DNA from 4 places in the Rhizobium ruizarguesonis genome. Region 1 is predicted to be linked to each of the others. Evidence: predicted binding sites of a transcription regulator. Region 1 holds the regulator's gene; each other region holds the start of a gene.

Region 1 (4,881 bases):
GCGTCGCCGCCTCGATCTATCTCGAGGAGTTTGCGCCGAAGAACAAGCTGACGGATCTGATCGAGGTCAACATCAACAACCTCGCCGCGGTTCCTTCCATCGTCTACGGCCTGCTCGGTCTTTCCGTCTTCATCAACTTCATCGGCCTGCCGCGCTCGGCTTCGCTGGTCGGTGGTCTGGTGCTGACGCTGATGACCCTGCCGACGATCATCATCGCCACGCGTGCGGCTCTGCGCGCCGTGCCGCCGTCGATCCGCGCCGCAGCACTCGGCCTCGGCGCTTCGAAGATGCAGATGGTGTTCCACCATGTTCTGCCGCTTGCCATGCCCGGCATCCTCACCGGCACGATCATCGGCCTGGCGCACGCGCTCGGCGAAACCGCGCCGCTGCTCCTCATCGGCATGGTCGCCTTCGTCGCCAACGCGCCGACGACACCGCTCGATCCCTCGACGGCTCTGCCCGTACAGGTCTATATGTGGGCCAACGAGGCCGAACGTGCCTTCGTTGAGCGTACTTCGGGTGCCATCATCGTCCTGCTCCTGTTCCTGATCGTCATGAACATGGGCGCCATCCTCTTGCGTCGTCGCTTCGAGCGCCGCTGGTAAACGGAGTTAAACATCATGAATATGTTGACGGAAGCTGCAGTTGAAAAGGCGCTGGATCGCAAGATGAGCAACGTCCCTTATAAGATGATCGGAAAGGAAGTCTCGGTTTACTACGGCGAGAAGCGCGCGCTTTTCGATGTGAACCTGAACGTCCGCGAAAACACGGTAACCGCCCTGATCGGCCCGTCCGGCTGCGGGAAGTCGACCTTCCTGCGGTGCCTCAACCGCATGAACGACACGATCGACGGCTGCCGCGTCACCGGCAAGATCACGCTTGATACCGACGATATCTATGATCCCGATATCGACGTCGTCGAGCTTCGCGCCCGGGTCGGCATGGTCTTCCAGAAGCCCAACCCGTTCCCGAAGACGATCTATGAAAACGTCTCCTACGGCCCGCGCATCCATGGCCTTGCCAAGTCGAAGGCCGACCTCGACCAGATCGTCGAGACCAGCCTGCAGCGCGCCGGCCTCTGGAACGAGGTCAAGGACCGCGTGCACGAATCCGGCACTGGCCTGTCGGGCGGCCAGCAGCAGCGCCTCTGCATTGCGCGCGCCGTCGCCGTCAGCCCCGAAGTTATCCTGATGGACGAGCCCTGCTCGGCGCTCGACCCGATCGCCACCGCCAAGGTCGAGGAGCTGATCCACGAGCTGCGCGAGAACTACACGATCGTCATCGTCACCCACTCCATGCAGCAGGCCGCGCGCGTTTCGCAGCGCACCGCCATGTTCCACCTCGGCAATCTCGTCGAGGAGAACGACACCGACAAGATGTTCACCAATCCCGACGATCCGCGCACCCAGGACTACATCATGGGTCGCTTCGGTTGATTTTGGCGACACCAAGCCTTCCCGTTATTCGAGGATAAAGCCCCATGGCATCGACACATATTTTTTCTGCCTATGATGATGACTTGAAGTTCCTGTCCAGGCGGATTTCCGAAATGGGCGGCCTGGCCGAGCAGATGGTCAGCGAAGCCGTGCGCGCTCTTGTCAACGGCGATACCGCGCTGGCGCAGAAGGTCATCTCCGACGACGTGATCCTCGATCACGCCGAACGCGAAATCGGCGACAAGGCGATCGTCACCATCGCCCGCCGTCAGCCAATGGCTTCGGACCTGCGCGAAATCATGGGTTCGATCCGCATCGCCGCCGATCTCGAACGCGTCGGCGACCTCGGCAAGAACACCGCCAAGCGCGTCATCGCCGTCCAAAGCACCGGCGTTCCCCGCAAGCTCGCCCGCGGCCTTGAGCATCTGTCCGAGCTGGCGCTCGTCCAGCTCAAGGAAGTGCTCGATGTCTACACCAATCGTTCAGCCGACAAGGCAAATGCGATCCGCGAACGCGACAACGAGATCGACGCGATGTACACCTCGCTGTTCCGCGAGCTCCTGACCTACATGATGGAAGATCCGCGCAACATCACCAGCTGCACGCATCTTCTCTTCTGCGCCAAGAACATCGAGCGCATCGGCGACCACGCCACCAACATCGCCGAGACGATCTTTTACATGACGACAGGCGCGCAGCCGGAAGGCGACCGTCCGAAGGACGACAGCGCCAACACCGTCGGCGCGGTCACCGAATAACCGCCCACACCCCGCCGCTTGCGTGCGCGCCCATCCGGGCGCGCAAGAGGTCGCAGCCAATTCTGATTTTGCGCAGGATGCATTGCTTAAATCACCCCCGGTTTAAGGATCATGCGCGAGGAGACCGACACGCATGATCCCGAGAGTTGCAGTTGTTGAAGACGAGGAAGCCCTCAGCGTGCTCCTTCGCTACAATCTCGAAGCGGAAGGCTTCGAGGTCGATACCATCCTTCGTGGCGACGAAGCCGAAATGCGGCTTCAGGAGCGCACGCCCGATCTGCTCATCCTCGATTGGATGCTGCCCGGCGTCTCCGGCATCGAGCTTTGCCGGCGCCTGCGCATGCGGCCGGAAACCGAGCGCCTGCCGATCATCATGCTGACGGCGCGCGGCGAGGAGAGCGAGCGTGTCCGCGGGCTGTCGACAGGCGCCGACGATTATGTCGTCAAGCCCTTCTCGACCCCCGAGCTTGTTGCCCGCGTCAAGGCGATGCTGCGCCGCGCCCGTCCCGAAGTGCTGTCGACGGTGCTGAAATGCGGTGACATCGAGCTCGACCGCGAGACCCATCGCGTCCATCGCAAGACCCGCGAAGTCCGCCTCGGCCCCACCGAATTCCGCCTGCTGGAATTCCTGATGTCGTCGCCAGGCCGGGTCTTCTCCCGCTCGCAGCTGTTGGACGGCGTCTGGGGCCACGATATCTATGTCGACGAGCGCACCGTCGACGTCCATGTCGGCCGCCTGCGCAAGGCGCTGAATTTTTCCAACATGCAGGACGTCATCCGCACCGTCCGCGGCGCCGGTTATTCGATGGAAGCCTGAGGGCTTTTTCGTCATGCTCGGGCTTGTCCCGCTGCTGTCGGTTCGCGGCGATGGACTGCCCCTCATCCGGCTGCCGCCACGTTCTCCCCGTAAACGGGGCGAAGGGGATATGCCGCGACCTCTCCGTTCCCCACAACCTTTTGCAGGGCACGTCCCCTCGCCCCGTTTACGGGGAGAGGGTTAGGGTGAGGGACAGCCATCCCCGCAACGAGCGCTCCCATCCACGCGCACAAAAAAACGGGCCACTCGGCCCGTTTCTGCATTCTGACGATGGTCAGCCCGCTCAGCTGGCCCGCGCTGCTGCCCGGCGGCGTTCGTTGACCGGCTGGTAGGCAAGCTTCTGGTGATAGCCGCAATAGGGCGAATTGTCGGGGGATTCGCAGCCGCAGAAATGGAAGTCGTCCTTCAGCGGATCGCCGACCGGCCACTTGCAGGTGCGTTCGGTCAGTTCCGTCAGGCCGAGGCGTCGGGAAATCGGCACGACCACGTTGCCTCTCGGCACGTATTCCATTTCCTCGATCGTTTCGATCTCGATCTCTTCCTTCAGCATGGTCGCGCCCTGCTGGCGGGTAACGGTGCGGGTAGTGACCCGCGAGGCGTAGTTCGGCGCGCGCGGCGCCGAGGTATTGCGCTTCGGCGTTCGTGCCGCGGTGTTGGTGCCGCCGGCCTTGGCACGGCCGGGAAGGCTCAGCCGGTGCACTTTGCCGATGACCGCATTTCTGCTGACCCCGCCAAGCTGCGCAGCGATCTGGCTGGCGCTCAGTCCTTCGGCCCAAAGTTTCTTGAGTTTCTCGACCCGCTCGTCTGTCCAGTTCATGCCCTGTCTCCACCTTCTGCGTTGGTGATGGCAGAATCCCTCACCGTTGTCCCGGGAGCTCCGAAACAAGAAACGCTTGATCAATTTTGGTGACTAGTTCCGCCGCATGCAGTCTAGTAATTGAACTTTAACCTAGTGTGAGGCTGACTCCGTGACAAGAGTCGCATGAATCCGGATGAATCGAATTCGTAGTTTTCCCCAACTTGCTGCCCCTGCGTGGCATTTCTGCAATAATGCCTGTTGAAGACTGAAAATGCCGCTGTACACCCTTGCTGCATAAGCTAAGGGCGCAGTTTTGTTGACATTGCAGCGCGAAAAGGAAATAGTGCCACTCGCCGCCGCAAGGCGGCATTTTTGATTTTTCGGGCCTGGTTTCTTTAGCCGGAGTCATTGCCCGGCAACTTTGATGGAGATCGCGCCATGGCTGAAGCCGCGCCGCTTTATGACACCTATTCTCGTGCCCCGCTGCGGTTCGAGCGAGGCGAGGGCGTGTGGCTGATCACCGAAAGCGGCGAGCGATATCTCGATTTCGGCGCCGGCGTTGCCGTCACCTCCGTCGGCCACAGCAATCCGCATGTTGTGGGCGCACTGAAGGAGCAGGCCGACAAGGTCTGGCACCTGTCGAACATCTATGAGATCCCCGGTCAGGAACGTCTGGCAAAACGGCTGACGGACGCCACCTTCGCCGACAAGGTGTTCTTCACCAATTCGGGCGCCGAGGCGCTCGAATGCGCGATCAAGACGGCGCGCCGCTATCAGTTTTCCAAGGGCCATCCCGAGCGCTTCCATATCATCACCTTCGAAGGCGCCTTCCACGGACGGACGCTGGCGACGATCGCTGCCGGCGGCCAGGAGAAATATCTCGAAGGCTTCGGCCCCAAGGCGCCGGGTTTCGATCAGGTGGCTTTCGGCGATATCGAAGCGGTCCGCGCCGCGATCACCGATGCCACGGCCGGCATCCTCATCGAGCCGGTGCAGGGCGAGGGCGGTGTCCGTCCGGCCACCACCGAATTCATGAAGGCGCTTCGCCAGCTCTGCGACGATAACGACCTG
Region 2 (4,881 bases), 2.1 Mb from region 1:
CGAAGCGGATCAGCGTCCAGGCGTCGAAGCGACGGTTGAGACGCTTCGACAGGAAGAACACCGTCACTTCCGAAGCGACGCCGGCGCTCCAGAGCAGGCCGACTTGCGTACCGGAGAAGCCAAGCTGATGCCAGTAGATCGAGGAAAAAGCGTTCAGCACCGCATGGCTCGACTGCTGGATGGCGACGCCGATCAGAAGCAGCAGAAGATGCGGCTCGCGCAGGCCGCTGCCGGTGGCTGCCGGAATGTTGATCGGCTGGCCGCGCCGTCGCGTCGGTCCGATACGCGGACAGAAGATCGCCATGACCACGGTCATGATAAAGCCGAAGACCATGACCGGCAGCACCATTTCGCCGCCCCACCGACTGATCAGCTGGCCGCCGACCAGCGTCGAGACGATGAACGCGATCGAGCCCCATACGCGCATCGATCCGTAATCGAGCCCCCAGCGGCGCACACCCGAGATGACGATTGATTCGACGACGGGCACATAGGGCGCGAAGGTGGCGCCCTGCAACGCATAGACGATCGTGACGGGCCAGAAGGTCGTCGTCCAGAACAGCGCGATCGCCGTCAGTAGCGACAGGCCGCCCGACCAGAGCAGCACGTCGGCACGCTCCTTCAATCGATCGGCGATCATGGCGACGACAGGCGCTACCAGCACGCGAACCACCATCGGTATGGCAAGGATGATGCCGATCTCGTGGTCGCTGAAGCTGTGGGTTGCGAGCCACACGGGAAAGAAAGGCAGGACGATGCCGTTGACGAGCAGCGGCGCGCAGTAGGAAAGCGCGCTGAGCAGCCGAAAGCGCGGCGGCGCTCCCTCACCCGTCGGGGAATTTTGAGCGGGAATCATTGGTGGACCTGAAGGAAACTGGACGTTGTCCTAACACACCACCCTGGAGGCGACTATTGCGAGAAATAGCCGTTCTGAAACGTTTTAGAAAATAAACAGGGCCTGTCGCCTGACGGTAACGGCTAAATTCGAGGGAGCGCAGGCGCGGATGCGCCGGCGCCAAAATCAGGCGGCCTGTGGAGCCAGTTCTGCGTCTTCCCGATCGACGGTGGCAAGTGCTGTCACACTGCTGGCGAGCGCCCGCCAGGTGATCAGTTCGAACGTGCCGTCCTCATGCTCGGCGACCGCCGTGCAGCTTTCCACCCAATCACCGGTGTTGATGTAACGGATACCGTCCATATCCTGGATAATGGCATGATGGATATGTCCGCAGATCACCCCGTCGGCGCCGTTTTTGCGGGCTTCCCCGGCCACGACGCGCTCGAACTCGCCGATGAAATTGACGGCATGCTTGACCTGCAGCTTCGCCCAGGCCGAAAACGACCAGTAGGGCATGCCAAGTCGGCGCCGCACCGCCGCCAGAATGATATTGATGCGGATCGCCGTGTCATAGGCCCAGTCGCCGAGATAGGCGAGCAGTCGGGCGTTGCGGACGACGACGTCGAACTCGTCGCCGTGCAGGATCAGATATTTTCTGCCGTCGGCGCCGTCATGCATCATGCGCTCGACGACCTCAATGCCGCCGAAATGCATGCCCGGGAAGGCCCGCAGGAATTCGTCGTGATTGCCGGGAATATAGACGACGCGCGTGCCCTTGCGCGCCTTGCGCAACAGCTTCTGGACGACGTCGTTGCAGACCTGCGGCCAGTACCAGCTGCGCTTGAGACGCCAGCCGTCGACGATGTCGCCAACGAGCACGATCGTATCGGCCTCGTGGTGGCGCAGGAAATCCAGCAGGAAGTCGGCCTTCGCGGCCTTCGAGCCGAGATGGACATCGGAAATGAAGAGCGTGCGGAAATGTCTGGGTTCCATCATGTCTTTCACGAGCTGCCGCTCATGTCCCATCTTTCATCTAGCCTTCCAAAATCAGACTCGTGTTTCAGGAAGATGACAAGGTGTGGAAAAGCGCTGCAAACCAGTTCATCTCACGCGGGCAGAATGCCCGTTGCCGCGCTGGCAGAATGCCTGTCGCCGCGCGGGCAGGATGCCCGTCGCCGCCAGGCCTGCCGGCCATGTTGCCCTGCGCATTCAGGGCGTTCATGATAGCGGCGATTCATATCCGACAATGCGGGATGGCTGATGCGTCTTTTTCTCGTTCGCCACGGCGAATCCCTCGGCAACATCAACGAACAGGCTTACCGCCAATTCGGCGATCACAACGTGCCGCTGACGCAGTGGGGCCATCGGCAGGCACTTGAGGCAGGCGGCGTCATCGCCTCCTATCTCAAGGCATTGCCGAGCGCCGGTTTCGGCAAGCTGCAGATCTGGTATTCGCCATTTTTGAGGACGCGGCAGAGCAAGGATGCGCTGCTCGAAGCCCTGCCGGAAAGCGTCGTCGGCGATATCAGGGAAGATTATCTGCTGCGCGAGCAGGATTTCGGTCTCTTCACCGAAATCTATGACCACGCCGAACAGAAGCAGAAGTTTCCCGAGGAGTTCGAAAAATGGGCGAGGCTGCGCAGCAACAGCGGCAAGTTCTACGCACGGCCGCCGGATGGCGAAAGCCGGGCGGACGTGGCCCAGCGGGTGCGCCTGTTCCTGCAGACCGTTATGCACGATGACGAAAATAGCGACCACAACGTTGTGATCGTTGGTCATGGCGTCACCAACCGGGCGGTCGAAATGAATTTTCTGCACCGCCCTGTCGAGTGGTTCGAGCGCTCCGACAATCCTGGAAACGCCGATATCACGCTGATCGAGGGGACGCGCTCGCAAGGATACGAGTCGATCCTGCTGCATCAGGCCGCCGACCGGCAGCCGGGACAGGAAGGCGAACTGCGCGATGCCTATGGCGCCGACGTGACGCTTACACCGAAGCCGACTGCATAACTCCTTAAATCGAACCGCCGCAAAGGTCTGTGGCGGGTTGCGTAAGGCAACCCGCCAACTCTTCACCTCAGCTCGGCGACGTCACCGGCGCAGCTTCCTGCCCGGCCGGAGCCTCCTCATTCACAGTCTCCGGCCGCTTCGTCCTCAAGAGACGCAGCACGAAGACGAAGAAGACGGGAACGAAGAAGATCGCCAGCACCGTCGCCGAAATCATGCCGCCAAGCACGCCCGTGCCGATCGCATTCTGGCTCGCCGCACTTGGCCCGGTGGCGATCGCCAGAGGCACCACGCCCAAGGTGAAGGCAAGCGAGGTCATGATGATCGGCCGGAAGCGCAGACGGGCGCCTTCGATCGCGGCATCCATCAGCGATTTCCCCTCGGCAAAACCGTCCTTGGCGAATTCGACGATCAGGATGGCGTTCTTCGCCGACAGCCCGATGATCGCGATCAGGCCGACCTTGAAGTAGATGTCGTTGGACATGTCGCGGCTCATCACCGCGAGCACGCAGCCAATGACGCCGAGCGGCACGACCAGCATCACCGACAACGGGATGGACCAGCTCTCGTAAAGCCCCGACAGCAGCAGGAAGACGAAGAGAATGCTGAGGCCGAACAGGAACGGCGCCTGCGATCCCGATCTGAGCTCCTCCAGCGACTGGCCGGTCCATTCGAAGCCGAAGCCGTCGGGAAGTTCCGAGGCCAACCGCTCCATTTCGACAATTGTCGCGCCCGATGAATATCCAGGCGCCGGAGTGCCCGAAATGCGCACTGAGGGGTAGCCGTTATAACCGACGATCTGCGCCGGCCCTTTCTGCCATTCGGCGACGGCAAAGGACGACAGCGGCACCATGCCACCGCTCGCATTGCGGACATTGAGCTTCATCAGGTCTTCCGCCTGAAGCCTGCTCTTGTCCTGCGCCTGCACGATGACGCGCTGCATGCGGCCCGAATTCGGGAAGTCGTTGACATAGCTCGAACCGAGATTGGCGGTGATCGTGCTGTTGATGTCGGCGAAGGCAACGCCGAAGGTATTTGCCTTTTCGCGATCGATGACCAGCACGAGCTGGGCCGAGTCAGGCATGCCCTCTGGGCGGATACCAGCGATGATGGGGTTCTGCGATGCCTTGCCGAGCAGCATTCCCGCCGCCTCGGTCAGTGCCGCCTGCCCCTTCGCCCCGCGATCCTGGAGGCGGAAGGTGAAGCCGTTGGTCGTGCCGAAACCTTCGATCGGCGGCGGCGACAGCGCGAAGGACGTTGCATCCTTCAGGCCGAACAGCTGCATATTGGCGCGGTTGGAAATCTCCTGGACCGAATTGCCGGGGCCGCGTTCGGCCCAGTCCTTGAGCGTGACGAACACCAGGGCGGCGTTCGGTCCCTGCCCGGAGAAGCTGAAGCCCTGGATCGCGACGACGTTGGCAACGGCCGGCTCCTTCTTGAAGATCGCTTCGATGCTTTCGAGCGAGGCCACCGTGCGGTTGCGGCTCGCCTCCGGCGGTCCCTGCACGTCGACGATCAGGAAGCCCTGATCCTCATCCGGCACGAAGCTGCTCGGCAGGTTGACGAAGAGATAGCCAAGGCCGACGAGCAGCGCGACATAGACGGCCATGACCCGCCAGGAGCGCTTGGTCAGTCCCCCGACGGTGCGGGCATAACGGCCGGTCAGGCGGTCGAAGTTGCGGTTGAACCAGCCGGCGATGCCCTTCCTCTCATGATGTCCTTTGATCGGCTTCAGGAAGGTGGCGCAGAGCGCCGGCGTCAGTGACAGCGCCAGGAAGGCCGAAAACAGGATTGAAACAACCATGGTCAGGCTGAACTGGCGATAGATGATGCCGGTTGAACCCGGGAAGAACGCCATCGGCACGAAAACGCAGGAGAGAACCAGCGTAATCCCGAGGATCGCGCCGGTGATCTGCCGCATCGCCTTCTTAGTCGCGTCCTTCGGTGACAGCCCTTCCACCGCCATCAGCCGCTCGACGTTTTCCACCACGACGATGGCGTCGTCGACGAGAATGCCGATGGCAAGCACCATCGCAAAC
Region 3 (4,881 bases), 2.3 Mb from region 1:
GATAAGAAAAGGCCGCCTGAGCATTGCCGACCCTGTCCATCCAGATGCGCGACAGCAGCACGGCCGTGCCGCTCGAATAGCGGAAGCGTTGGCCGGGTGCCGCCTCCATCGGTGCATTGGCCGGCAGCGATACCATGTCGGGATCGAGATAGAGCATGCGCGTCACATCGGCGACGTCGCCATAGTCCTCGTTGAAGGCGAGGCCGCTCTCCATGCCGAGCAGGTCGGAAACCTTGATTCTGGCGCGCGTATCGTTCTTCCACTGCGCCAACAGGTTATCATCGTCGAAAGAGATCTTGCCGCCGAGCATCAGCCGGCCGAGGACCGCCGCATTCACGGTCTTCGTCATCGACCAGCCGATTAGCGGCGTCTTTGCAGAGAAGCCGGGGCCATAGGCCTCAGTGACGATGCGGCCATTGCGCACCACGACGATCGCCCGCATTGCTGGGCCGGCAACTCCGGCATCGGCCAGCAGCGCGGCGATCTTCCCGTCCGCCGGATTGTCGATGCCCTCGCCCTCCGGCCACAAGGCGTCATTCGCCTGCACCTTGGCCGGCGGATCGAAGGGCACCGCATTCGCCGCCGCCTCAAAATTGCCGTCCGGCACGCTCGTGCAGCCGAAAGCGCCGCGATAGAGCGCATAACTCGGCGCAAACAGCCCCATGAAGCGCGCCGTCACACGGTCGTTGTCACGGTCGACGCTGACGCGCACCAGCCGCAGTAACGGATTTCCGGGCGCCTGGACATCGTCATGGAGCACATCCTCAGCCCCTCGGCCGGCAATGAAGACGTTGGAGCAGACGATCTTGGCGGCATAACCGTCGCCGACGCGCAGCAATTCCGGCGGCCGGATGAAGAGCCAGCCGGCAGCAGCGATGACGACGAGAACGAGAAGGAGAGCGAGCGCCTTCAGGATACGCAGGACAATTCGCATGGCATTCCTCCCTGCCGGGAGAGAAGCAGGAATCGCACGCGCCGGAAAGGGGCCGAAGCGAAGAACGGCCATCATCCCGATCACTTTCCCAGGAGAGCCACCCGGTCGCTCTGCCGAGGAGGTCGAAGTCTCCCAGGAACGGCGCCTCCACAGCCCGCGTCATCAAACTGTAGCAGAGGCGCGTTACACGCCCTGAACGCTAAAAAGGTGACAGACTCATGTCAGAATTTGCACCGGATGCCGGCTTCCGCAAGAACCGGAAACTCAAGGACGCCCTTCTCCGCCACAAGGCTTTTTCGAAGGATGGCTTTTCCGAGCGTCTCTTCGGCCTTCTCTTTTCCGGCCTCGTCTATCCGCAGATCTGGGAGGATCCGGATCTCGACATGCAGGCGATGGAGCTGAAGCCCAACCATCGCATCGTCACCATCGGTTCTGGCGGCTGCAACATGCTCGCCTATCTCTCCAAGGCGCCGGCCTCAATCGACGTCGTCGATCTCAACCCGCATCACATCGCCCTGAACCGCCTGAAGCTTGCCGCCTTCAAACACCTTCCCGGCCATACCGATCTCGTCCGCTTCCTGGCGATGCCGAACGAGAAGTCGAACAGCCGCGCCTACGACCAGCATCTCGCCGCACGCCTCGATGAGGCGACCCGCAGCTACTGGAACGGCCGCAAGTTCGGCCGCCGCCGTGTCACCGTCTTCGACCGCAACATCTACGAAACCGGTCTGCTCGGCCGCTTCATCGGCGCGGCCCATCTTCTTGCCCGCCTGCATGGTGTCAAGCTGCGCGAGATGACCAAGACCCGCTCGATCCGCGAGCAGCGCCAGTTCTTCGACGAGCAGATCGCGCCGCTCTTCGAAAAGCCGGTCGTGCGCTGGATCACCGGTCGCAAGAGCTCGCTCTTCGGCCTCGGCATTCCGCCGCAGCAATATGACGAACTTGCAAGCCTTGCCGCCGATCATTCGATCGCGCCGGTGTTGAAGCACCGCCTGGAAAAGCTCGCCTGTCATTTCCCGATGAGCGACAACTATTTCGCCTGGCAGGCCTTCGGCCGCCGCTACGGCACCGAAGCGGAAGGCCCGCTGCCGACCTATCTGAAGTCGGAGCACTATGAGGTGATCCGCGCCAATGTCGACCGCGTCAACGTCCACCACGCAAGCTTCACCGAGCTTCTGGCGCGCGAGCCGGCCGCCTCGCGCGACCGCTACATCCTGCTCGACGCGCAGGACTGGATGACGGACGAGCAACTGAACGACGTCTGGACGGAAATCACCCGCACGGCGCGCGAAGGCGCCCGCGTGATCTTCCGCACCGCCGCCGAAAAGAGCATCATCGAAGGCCGTCTGGCTTCTGTGATCCGCGACCAGTGGGATTACTTCGAGGAGAAGTCACGTGAGCTGACCGCGCTCGATCGCTCGGCAATCTATGGCGGCTTCCACATCTACGGGAAGAAGGCGTGAGCAAGGTCGGCACTGAGACGGCAGAAAAGAGCGATGAACATGCCAGCCTGATGGATGGCATGTATCGCTACCAGCGCCATATCTACGACCTGACCCGCAAATATTATCTTCTCGGCCGCGACAGCACGATCCGCAATCTCGACGTGCCCGAAGGCGGCACCCTTCTTGAAGTCGGCTGCGGCACGGGGCGCAACATGGCTTTCGCCCACCGGCATTTCCCGACCGCCAAACTGTTCGGCCTCGACATATCCCAGGAAATGCTGATTTCGGCGCGCAGGACCTTCGCCACCAAGGCGACGATCCCGGAATTCCGCGTCGCCGACGCCACGGCGTTCACACCGCGCGAATTCGGCGTCAGCGGCTTCGACCGCATCCTGATTTCCTATGCTCTATCGATGATCCCGGATTGGGAGCGCGCCGTTGATGCATCGCTCGCCGCACTCAATCCCGGCGGCCAGCTGCACATCGTCGATTTCGGCCAGCAGGAAGGCTTGCCGGGCTGGTTCCGGCGCATGCTGCAGTCCTGGCTTGCGAAATTCCACGTCACCCCGCGCCCCGATCTGCGTGAGATTCTGGAAGCGCAAGCCCATGAAAACAACGCGATATTGTTGTTCGATACCGTCGGCGGCGGTTATGCTTGGCGGGCTGCTATTATCAGCAAGCGCTTATAATTCGCTTGAAACTAACCGATTTTTTACGTTGATATGGTGAAAAGAGGGTTATTCCTCTGCTGACTCGTCTTTTTCGAAGGTCAGGCTGTGGGGCAAAGAGATCATTCGAGTTACGACAGGACGCCCATGCGCCGGTTTTTGTTTTGCGTTTTGCCCCTGGCCATCCTGCTGGCCGGCTGCAGCTCCTCCGGTCATGACTATCTCGAAACGGCATCGATCAAACCGAAGACACGCTTCAAGGATACCGATCCGCAGGATTTCGGGGCGAAGCATCCGCAGCAGAATGCGATCCACGGCATCGACATCTCCAAATGGCAGGGCGATATCGACTGGGGCACGGTGAAGAATTCCGGAGTGGCCTTCGCCTTCATCAAGGCGACGGAAGGCAAGGACAGGGTCGATCCGCGCTTCGACGAATACTGGCGCGAGGCCCGCGCCGCCGGCATCCCGCACGCTCCCTATCACTTCTATTATTTCTGCTCCTCCGCCGACGAGCAGGCCGACTGGTTCATCCGCAACGTGCCGAAGGAGGCCATGCGCCTGCCGCCGGTGCTTGACGTCGAATGGAACGCCGAATCGAAGACCTGCCGCTACCGCCCCGACGCTGAAACCGTGCGCGCCGCAATGCAGCGTTTCATGGACCGGCTGGAGGCCTATTACGGCAAACGCCCGATCATCTATACCTCGGTCGATTTCCATCGCGACAATCTCGCCGGCTACTTCCAGGATTATCATTTCTGGGTCCGTTCGGTGGCAAAACACCCCGAGGTGACCTACTCCGACCGCCGCTGGGCCTTCTGGCAATATACCTCGACCGGCGTTATTCCTGGCATCAGTGGGCCGACCGATATCAATGTCTTCGCCGGCAGCGCAAAGAACTGGAACAATTGGGTCGCGACCGTTTCCAAGGATAGAAATTCTTAGTAACGTCTTGCGATGTTTCTTGCTTCCGTCACATTCGTCTGTGAAAGCGACGGCAATCTGTTTGATATAAGGACCGCATCCATGCACCGCTCGCTCGCAAGCCGCTCTGCACTCGCCCTTCTGTTTGCCCTCGCCCTCGCAGGCGGCGCGGCCGCCCAGCAGGCGCCAGACGCAGCCCCGGCAGCGCCCTGCGGCGGCGATCTGTCCGCCTTCCTCGACGGCGTCAAGAAAGATGCGGTCGCAGCCGGCGCCAGTGCTGCAGCCGCCGACGAGGCCTTCGCCGGCGCCGAGATCGACCCCAAGGTGCTGAGCCGGGATCGCGCTCAGGGCGTCTTCAAGCAGACCTTCCTCGAATTCTCACAGCGCACCGTCAGCCAGGCCCGCCTCGACATCGGCCGCCAGAAGATGAAGCAATATGCCGACGTCTTTGCCCGCGCCGAGCAGGAGTTCGGCGTCCCGCCGGGCGTCATCACCGCCTTCTGGGCGATGGAAACCGATTTCGGCGCCGTCCAGGGCGATTTCAACACCCGCAACGCCCTGGTGACGCTGTCGCATGACTGCCGCCGCCCGGAACTCTTCCGCCCGCAACTGATCGCCCTTGTCGAGATGGTTCAGCACGGCGACCTCGACCCCGCCACCAATACCGGCGCCTGGGCCGGCGAGATCGGCCAGGTGCAGATGCTGCCGCGCGACATCATTGCCTATGGCATGGATGGCGACGGTGACGGTCATATCCGCCTGAAGCAAAGCAGCCCGGACGCCATCCTGACGGCGGCGAAATTCATCCAGCATCTCGGCTTCGAGCGCGGCCAGCCCTGGCTGCAGGAAGTGACCCTGCCCGACAATCTGCCCTGGGAAAAATCCGGCCTCGGCGGCACGATGAAAGCGG
Region 4 (4,881 bases), 1.4 Mb from region 1:
CGGGGCGAGAAGAGCGGAAACTTCTGCAAGCATGATCTCAACGAGCGATAATTGCGGGACGACCTGCTGGCGGACAACCGCCATATCGTTCCCTCCATATGCTAAAATTGCGCGGCGAAATCCGACGTCAAGAGATCAGACCAGGAATCAGGTGCGGTTGCCGGCGAGTTTTTCCGCAAGCGTGTTGGCCTGTTCCTGCGCAGTGCGTTCGGCGGGATAGACATCGAGGAAACGCTCCCAAGCCTTCAAGGTCAGCTGATCGTTGCCGGAATTGCTGAGGATCGCCGCCATGCCGGAGAGCGCGCCGAAATGGCGCGGCTCGAGATCGAGCACACGTTCGATGTCGGACATCGACTTGCGATAATTGCCCATGACGAAATTCAGCGTGGCGCGGCGGTTCCAGCTTTCGGCATAATCGGGCTTCAGCGCGATCGCCTCATCGAGGAAATCGAGGGCCGCGGGATTGCGCTTTTCCTCGATCGCCTTGTCGGCCCACTGCATCAGCAGATTGATGGTGGCGCTGCCGGAATCGTTCCATTCCATGCGGATTTCATTGGCGATGCCGCTGGCCTTTTCGGGATCGCGTTCACGCTTCAGCTGGCTGAAGAGCTGGTCGAGGTGTTGCTTCGGCGAACTGTTGGTATCCGCCTGCTCGACGATGACGTCCTTTTTCGCGGCGGCAGCGGGCTTTTCCGCGGCGGCGGCCGGAAAGGAGGCGGTGAGGAGAATGAGGGCGAGCGGCAGCGCCGCTGATGTCAAAGCAAAAAAGCGCATGGCGGACATATTAGCCCGCCAGCGCCGAAGATCAAACAAATTTGATGTGATCACCGCAGCGACCCACCGGATATATCTGCCGGCGCAAGCTCACGCGGCGAGGCAATCCGGACGCGCGAAATCAGCCCTGACGAGCCTTGAAGCGCGGGTTCAGCTTGTTGATGATGTAGATGCGGCCCTTGCGGCGAACCAGACGGTTGTCACGGTGACGAGCCTTGAGCGACTTGAGCGAATTCTTGATCTTCATTTTTCTGATCCGCGATCTCTATGGGGGAATTCACATTCGCCCGTATCTTTAACAATCAAAAGCGCGCCATCGGGCGCGCTGTTTAGGTGGGGAGCAAATACCTCTTCACCTTTTCGGTGTCAACCACATGAAGGTGCTTTTCCCAAGGCGCAAGGGTATTTTCTCAGGCCAAAACTGGCGATTTCGGCGTCAAGGTGGTGACATGGCCCATCTTGCGGCCGGGGCGCCAATCGGTCTTGCCATAGAGATGAACCAGCGTATCGGGGCGCCTCAGCCAGTCGGGAACGGCAAGGATATCGTCGCCGATCAGGTTCTGCATGATGCAGTCGGAATGGCGCTCGGCACTGCCAAGCGGCAGGCCAGCAACGGCGCGGATATGCTGCTCGAACTGGCTGACGACGCAGGCCGCTTCCGTCCAGTGACCGGAGTTGTGGACACGCGGCGCCATTTCGTTGGCAATCAGGCCGCCATCGGCAAGCACGAAGAATTCGATGCCGATGACGCCGACATAGTTCAACGCGGCAAGGATCTTTTCGGCCGATTGGCGCGCGGCGTCCGCCGTCGATGCAGAAATCGCGGCGGGAACCGTCGAGGTGTGAAGGATACCGTCGCGGTGCACATTCTCGGCGGGATCGAAACAGACGACCGCCCCGTCGGTGGCGCGCGCGGCGATGATCGAGACCTCGCGCTCGAAAGCGACGAAACTTTCGAGGATGAGCGGCACGCCGCCGAGTGCGGCATAGGCGCCATCCGGGCTGTCGGCCGCCGAGCGGAAAACCTTCTGGCCCTTGCCGTCATAACCGAGACGGCGGATCTTCAGCACGCCCTGGCCGCCGAAATCCTTAAGTGCCGCCTCAAGGTCGGCCTGGCTATCGATCGCGTGGAAGCGGGTGGTTGATATGCCGCAGTCATTGAGAAAGCGCTTTTCGACGAGGCGATCCTGGGCGGCCTCCAGCGCCTTTGGCGGCGGAAAGACGGACACGCTCGCCGAGAGCCTTTCGGCGGCTGCGACGGGCACGTTCTCGAATTCGTAGGTGACGACGTCGCAGATATCGGCGAGTTCGGCCAGTGCCGCCGGATCGTCGTAGGCGGCGGCAATCTGCCGGTTGGCGAGCTGGGCGGCCGGGCAGTCCGCCTGCGGCTCGAGGATGATCGTGCGAAAATTCAACCGGGCGGCGGCAATGGCCAGCATGCGGCCGAGCTGGCCGCCGCCGATAATGCCGATCGTTCTTGCCGTCATAGGTCGTCCATCGGGTATTCGGCGACGGCAGCACTCTGGCGCTCGCGCCATTCGTCGAGCCGGTCGGCGATTTCTTCGTCGGAAAGGGCGAGCACGGCGGCGGCGAGAAGCGCGGCGTTGACCGCGCCGGCCTTGCCGATGGCAAGCGTGCCCACAGGAATACCGGCCGGCATCTGCACGATGGAAAGAAGACTGTCCTGGCCGGACAGGGCTTTCGACTGGACCGGCACGCCGAAAACCGGCAGCGGTGTCATCGCGGCGGTCATGCCGGGCAGGTGGGCGGCGCCGCCGGCGCCGGCGATGATGACCTTGAAGCCCTCCGCGCGTGCGCCCTTGGCGAAGTTGACCAGCCGGTCCACTGTGCGGTGCGCCGAAATTATGCGCGCGTCATAGGGAATTTCCAGCGCCTCCAGCGTGTCGGCGGCGTTTTTCATCGTCTCCCAGTCGGACTGGCTGCCCATGATGATGGCGACGGGTGGTCTGTCTGTCATCGTTGCTGCTATTCCCTCTCAGGCGATGATGTCAGGGATGATCTGATCTTCCAGCTTGGAGAGCCTGTCCTTGATGACGAGTTTTTTCTTTTTCATGCGCTGGATTCGCAGAGCATCGCATCCGGTCTGGATCATGGCGTTGATCGCGGCATCGAAATCCTCGTGCTCCTGACGCAGACGCGCCACCGTGAGCCTGATTTCCGCCTGTTCCTGATCGGCCATATGCATTCCCCGTTACCGTCCCTGGACCTTGTCCGATCTGGCGATGATTTCCGCAAGCTCCTATCACCAAATACAGGTAACGGCTAGTTAGTCTTGATCATGAAATTGCCATCCAGTCTTCATCTTTTGGCCTTCGACAAGCCTTCAAAAATATGTCACAGTCCGGCCGTTGACACCTTGATCCCCGACGATGTTGGCCGGGGAGGGTAAGAGGAAGGAAGGGTCATATGACTGTTCAAGCTCATCTTGAGTCACTCCAGAAAAAGCATGTTGCTCTCGAGGAGGAGTTGCACGCGCTCAGAACATCTCCCTCTATTTCCGATACGGAACTTGCCGAATGCAAGCGCCGGAAGCTGCGCATCAAGGACGAGATTCAGCGTCTTAAGTCATCCGTCCACTAATCTTCCCAAGGGTCGCCGGACGATCATCTTGCGCAACAAGGTAAAATCCATCCATTCCGCCAAGAATTAGCAAGAACCGGTGATTTGACACCAGATTTGCGCCAGTCCGATGCATCCGGCATCGCGGCTGGCGCTTTTGGGTCGCCACGTCTCACATGGCGTTCATATGATTTGCATGATATCCGTTGATCTCATGGGAACCTGCATCAGGCCCAGAACTGATCCAGCCACAAATTGAGCTTGTCGAAGCCGCGGTTGTTGACCGTGTAGATGCGTTTGGTGCCTTCTGAGGTCACGGAGACGAGATTGCTGTCGAGCAGCGCCTTCAAGTGTTGCGAGACAGCGGGGCGACTGATCGGCAGGCCTTCGGCGAGCTCATTGACCGTCCGTGGCGCGCGACGCAATTCCTCCAGCAGAAACCGCCGGTTCGGATCGGCAATCGCAGAGAAAGGGTCCGTGTTCGACATGACGGGAACGCTACGTCAAACCGGCCGCGCCAGCAAGGAAATTGTGCATTGCAGCGTGCCACGGTCTAAAGCGCGTCGCGAACCTTCGGATTCGCTCGTCGCGCTTTAGGTCTTTGTTTTTACGCATGTCGTTATCGCAAAACCGCTGCACAGTTTTGCGCGACATGCTCTAGCGGTTTCTACCAGCCAAGGCCCTCGCGCACGATCAGGAAGGCGGCGATCAGCGCCATCGCATACATGAAGGGATAGAAGATCTGTGGCTTCATGCGGCGCACGCACCAGGCGCCGGCAATGGTGGCGAGCGGGGCAAAGGGCAGAAGCGTCGCGGAGGTCGCAAGATTCTGGGTGCCGAGCTGGCCGAGCGCGAAATAGGGGATCAGCTTGATGGCGTTGAGGATCGCAAAGAAGCGCACGCTGGTGCCGGTATATTCGCGTGGCTGCAATTTGAGCGGCAGGGCATAGATCTGGAAGGGCGCACCGCCGGCATGAGCAACGAAGCTGCCGTAACCGGAAAATGTTCCCCAGAGGCTGGCGGCCACCGGTCGCTGGCCGCGCGGCGGGATCACCTTGCCGGCGCCCGGGCCGAAATTGTTCCAGAAATAGCGCAGGCAGAAGAGGATGGTCACCGCGCCGATGACGATGCGCAGCATGTTGCCCGGAACCAGCGCCGAGGTCGCCCAGCCCAGCGCAATGCCGAGGACGGCGCCCGGCAGCATGATCTTCAGCGTCGCCCAGTCGCCATGCTTGCGCCAGATGACCAGCGAGATCATGTCCATGAAGACCAGGATCGGCAGAAGGATCGCCGCCGCCTCGACCGGCGAGACGACGAGGGCGAGGAAGGGCAAGCCGATCAGCGACAAAGCGTCGCCCATGCCGCCCTTTGCGAGGCCTACCAGCAGAACGGCGGGCACGGCGGCGTAGTAGAATGACAAATCCTGCGGCATGCTTTCGACGTCCTCCTCTTGCAAGCCTCGTCTAACGGAACTACTCACACAAAACGAGTGCGGATCCCTCATTTCGAAGGGGAATTCGCAGGAAA

Evidence for each region. The regulator PhoB, encoded in region 1, activates phosphate uptake and scavenging genes when phosphate is short. The targets are predictions, from matches to a motif close to TGTCATNNANCTGTCAT.
Region 2: the regulator PhoB is predicted to act here: its motif matches at 1,893-1,909, upstream of J3P73_RS13590 (UDP-2,3-diacylglucosamine diphosphatase).
Region 3: the regulator PhoB is predicted to act here: its motif matches at 1,092-1,108, upstream of J3P73_RS16995 (BtaA family protein).
Region 4: the regulator PhoB is predicted to act here: its motif matches at 3,081-3,097, upstream of J3P73_RS20875 (YdcH family protein).

Annotation. Positions count from the first base shown of each region.
Region 1 is NZ_CP071678.1:645,095-649,975, forward strand. Features, by position in the region: gene pstA (phosphate ABC transporter permease PstA) at 1-605, shown strand, start outside; gene pstB (phosphate ABC transporter ATP-binding protein PstB) at 621-1,436, shown strand; gene phoU (phosphate signaling complex protein PhoU) at 1,481-2,194, shown strand; gene phoB (phosphate regulon transcriptional regulator PhoB) at 2,328-3,011, shown strand; gene J3P73_RS03170 (GcrA family cell cycle regulator) at 3,295-3,828, opposite strand; gene J3P73_RS03175 (aspartate aminotransferase family protein) at 4,249-4,881, shown strand, end outside.
Region 2 is NZ_CP071678.1:2,738,118-2,742,998, forward strand. Features, by position in the region: gene J3P73_RS13585 (MFS transporter) at 1-856, opposite strand, end outside; gene J3P73_RS13590 (UDP-2,3-diacylglucosamine diphosphatase) at 1,022-1,861, opposite strand; gene J3P73_RS13595 (histidine phosphatase family protein) at 2,096-2,845, shown strand; gene J3P73_RS13600 (efflux RND transporter permease subunit) at 2,913-4,881, opposite strand, start outside.
Region 3 is NZ_CP071678.1:3,420,152-3,425,032, forward strand. Features, by position in the region: gene J3P73_RS16990 (serine hydrolase domain-containing protein) at 1-934, opposite strand, end outside; gene J3P73_RS16995 (BtaA family protein) at 1,153-2,397, shown strand; gene J3P73_RS17000 (class I SAM-dependent methyltransferase) at 2,394-3,068, shown strand; gene J3P73_RS17005 (glycoside hydrolase family 25 protein) at 3,195-3,992, shown strand; gene J3P73_RS17010 (lytic murein transglycosylase) at 4,074-4,881, shown strand, end outside.
Region 4 is NZ_CP071678.1:4,243,761-4,248,641, reverse strand. Features, by position in the region: gene J3P73_RS20905 (alpha/beta fold hydrolase) at 1-33, opposite strand, end outside; gene J3P73_RS20900 (tetratricopeptide repeat protein) at 148-783, opposite strand; gene ykgO (type B 50S ribosomal protein L36) at 896-1,021, opposite strand; gene J3P73_RS20890 (5-(carboxyamino)imidazole ribonucleotide synthase) at 1,185-2,261, opposite strand; gene purE (5-(carboxyamino)imidazole ribonucleotide mutase) at 2,258-2,752, opposite strand; gene J3P73_RS20880 (YdcH family protein) at 2,771-2,974, opposite strand; gene J3P73_RS20875 (YdcH family protein) at 3,202-3,375, shown strand; gene J3P73_RS20870 (ArsR/SmtB family transcription factor) at 3,582-3,842, opposite strand; gene J3P73_RS20865 (sulfite exporter TauE/SafE family protein) at 4,022-4,786, opposite strand.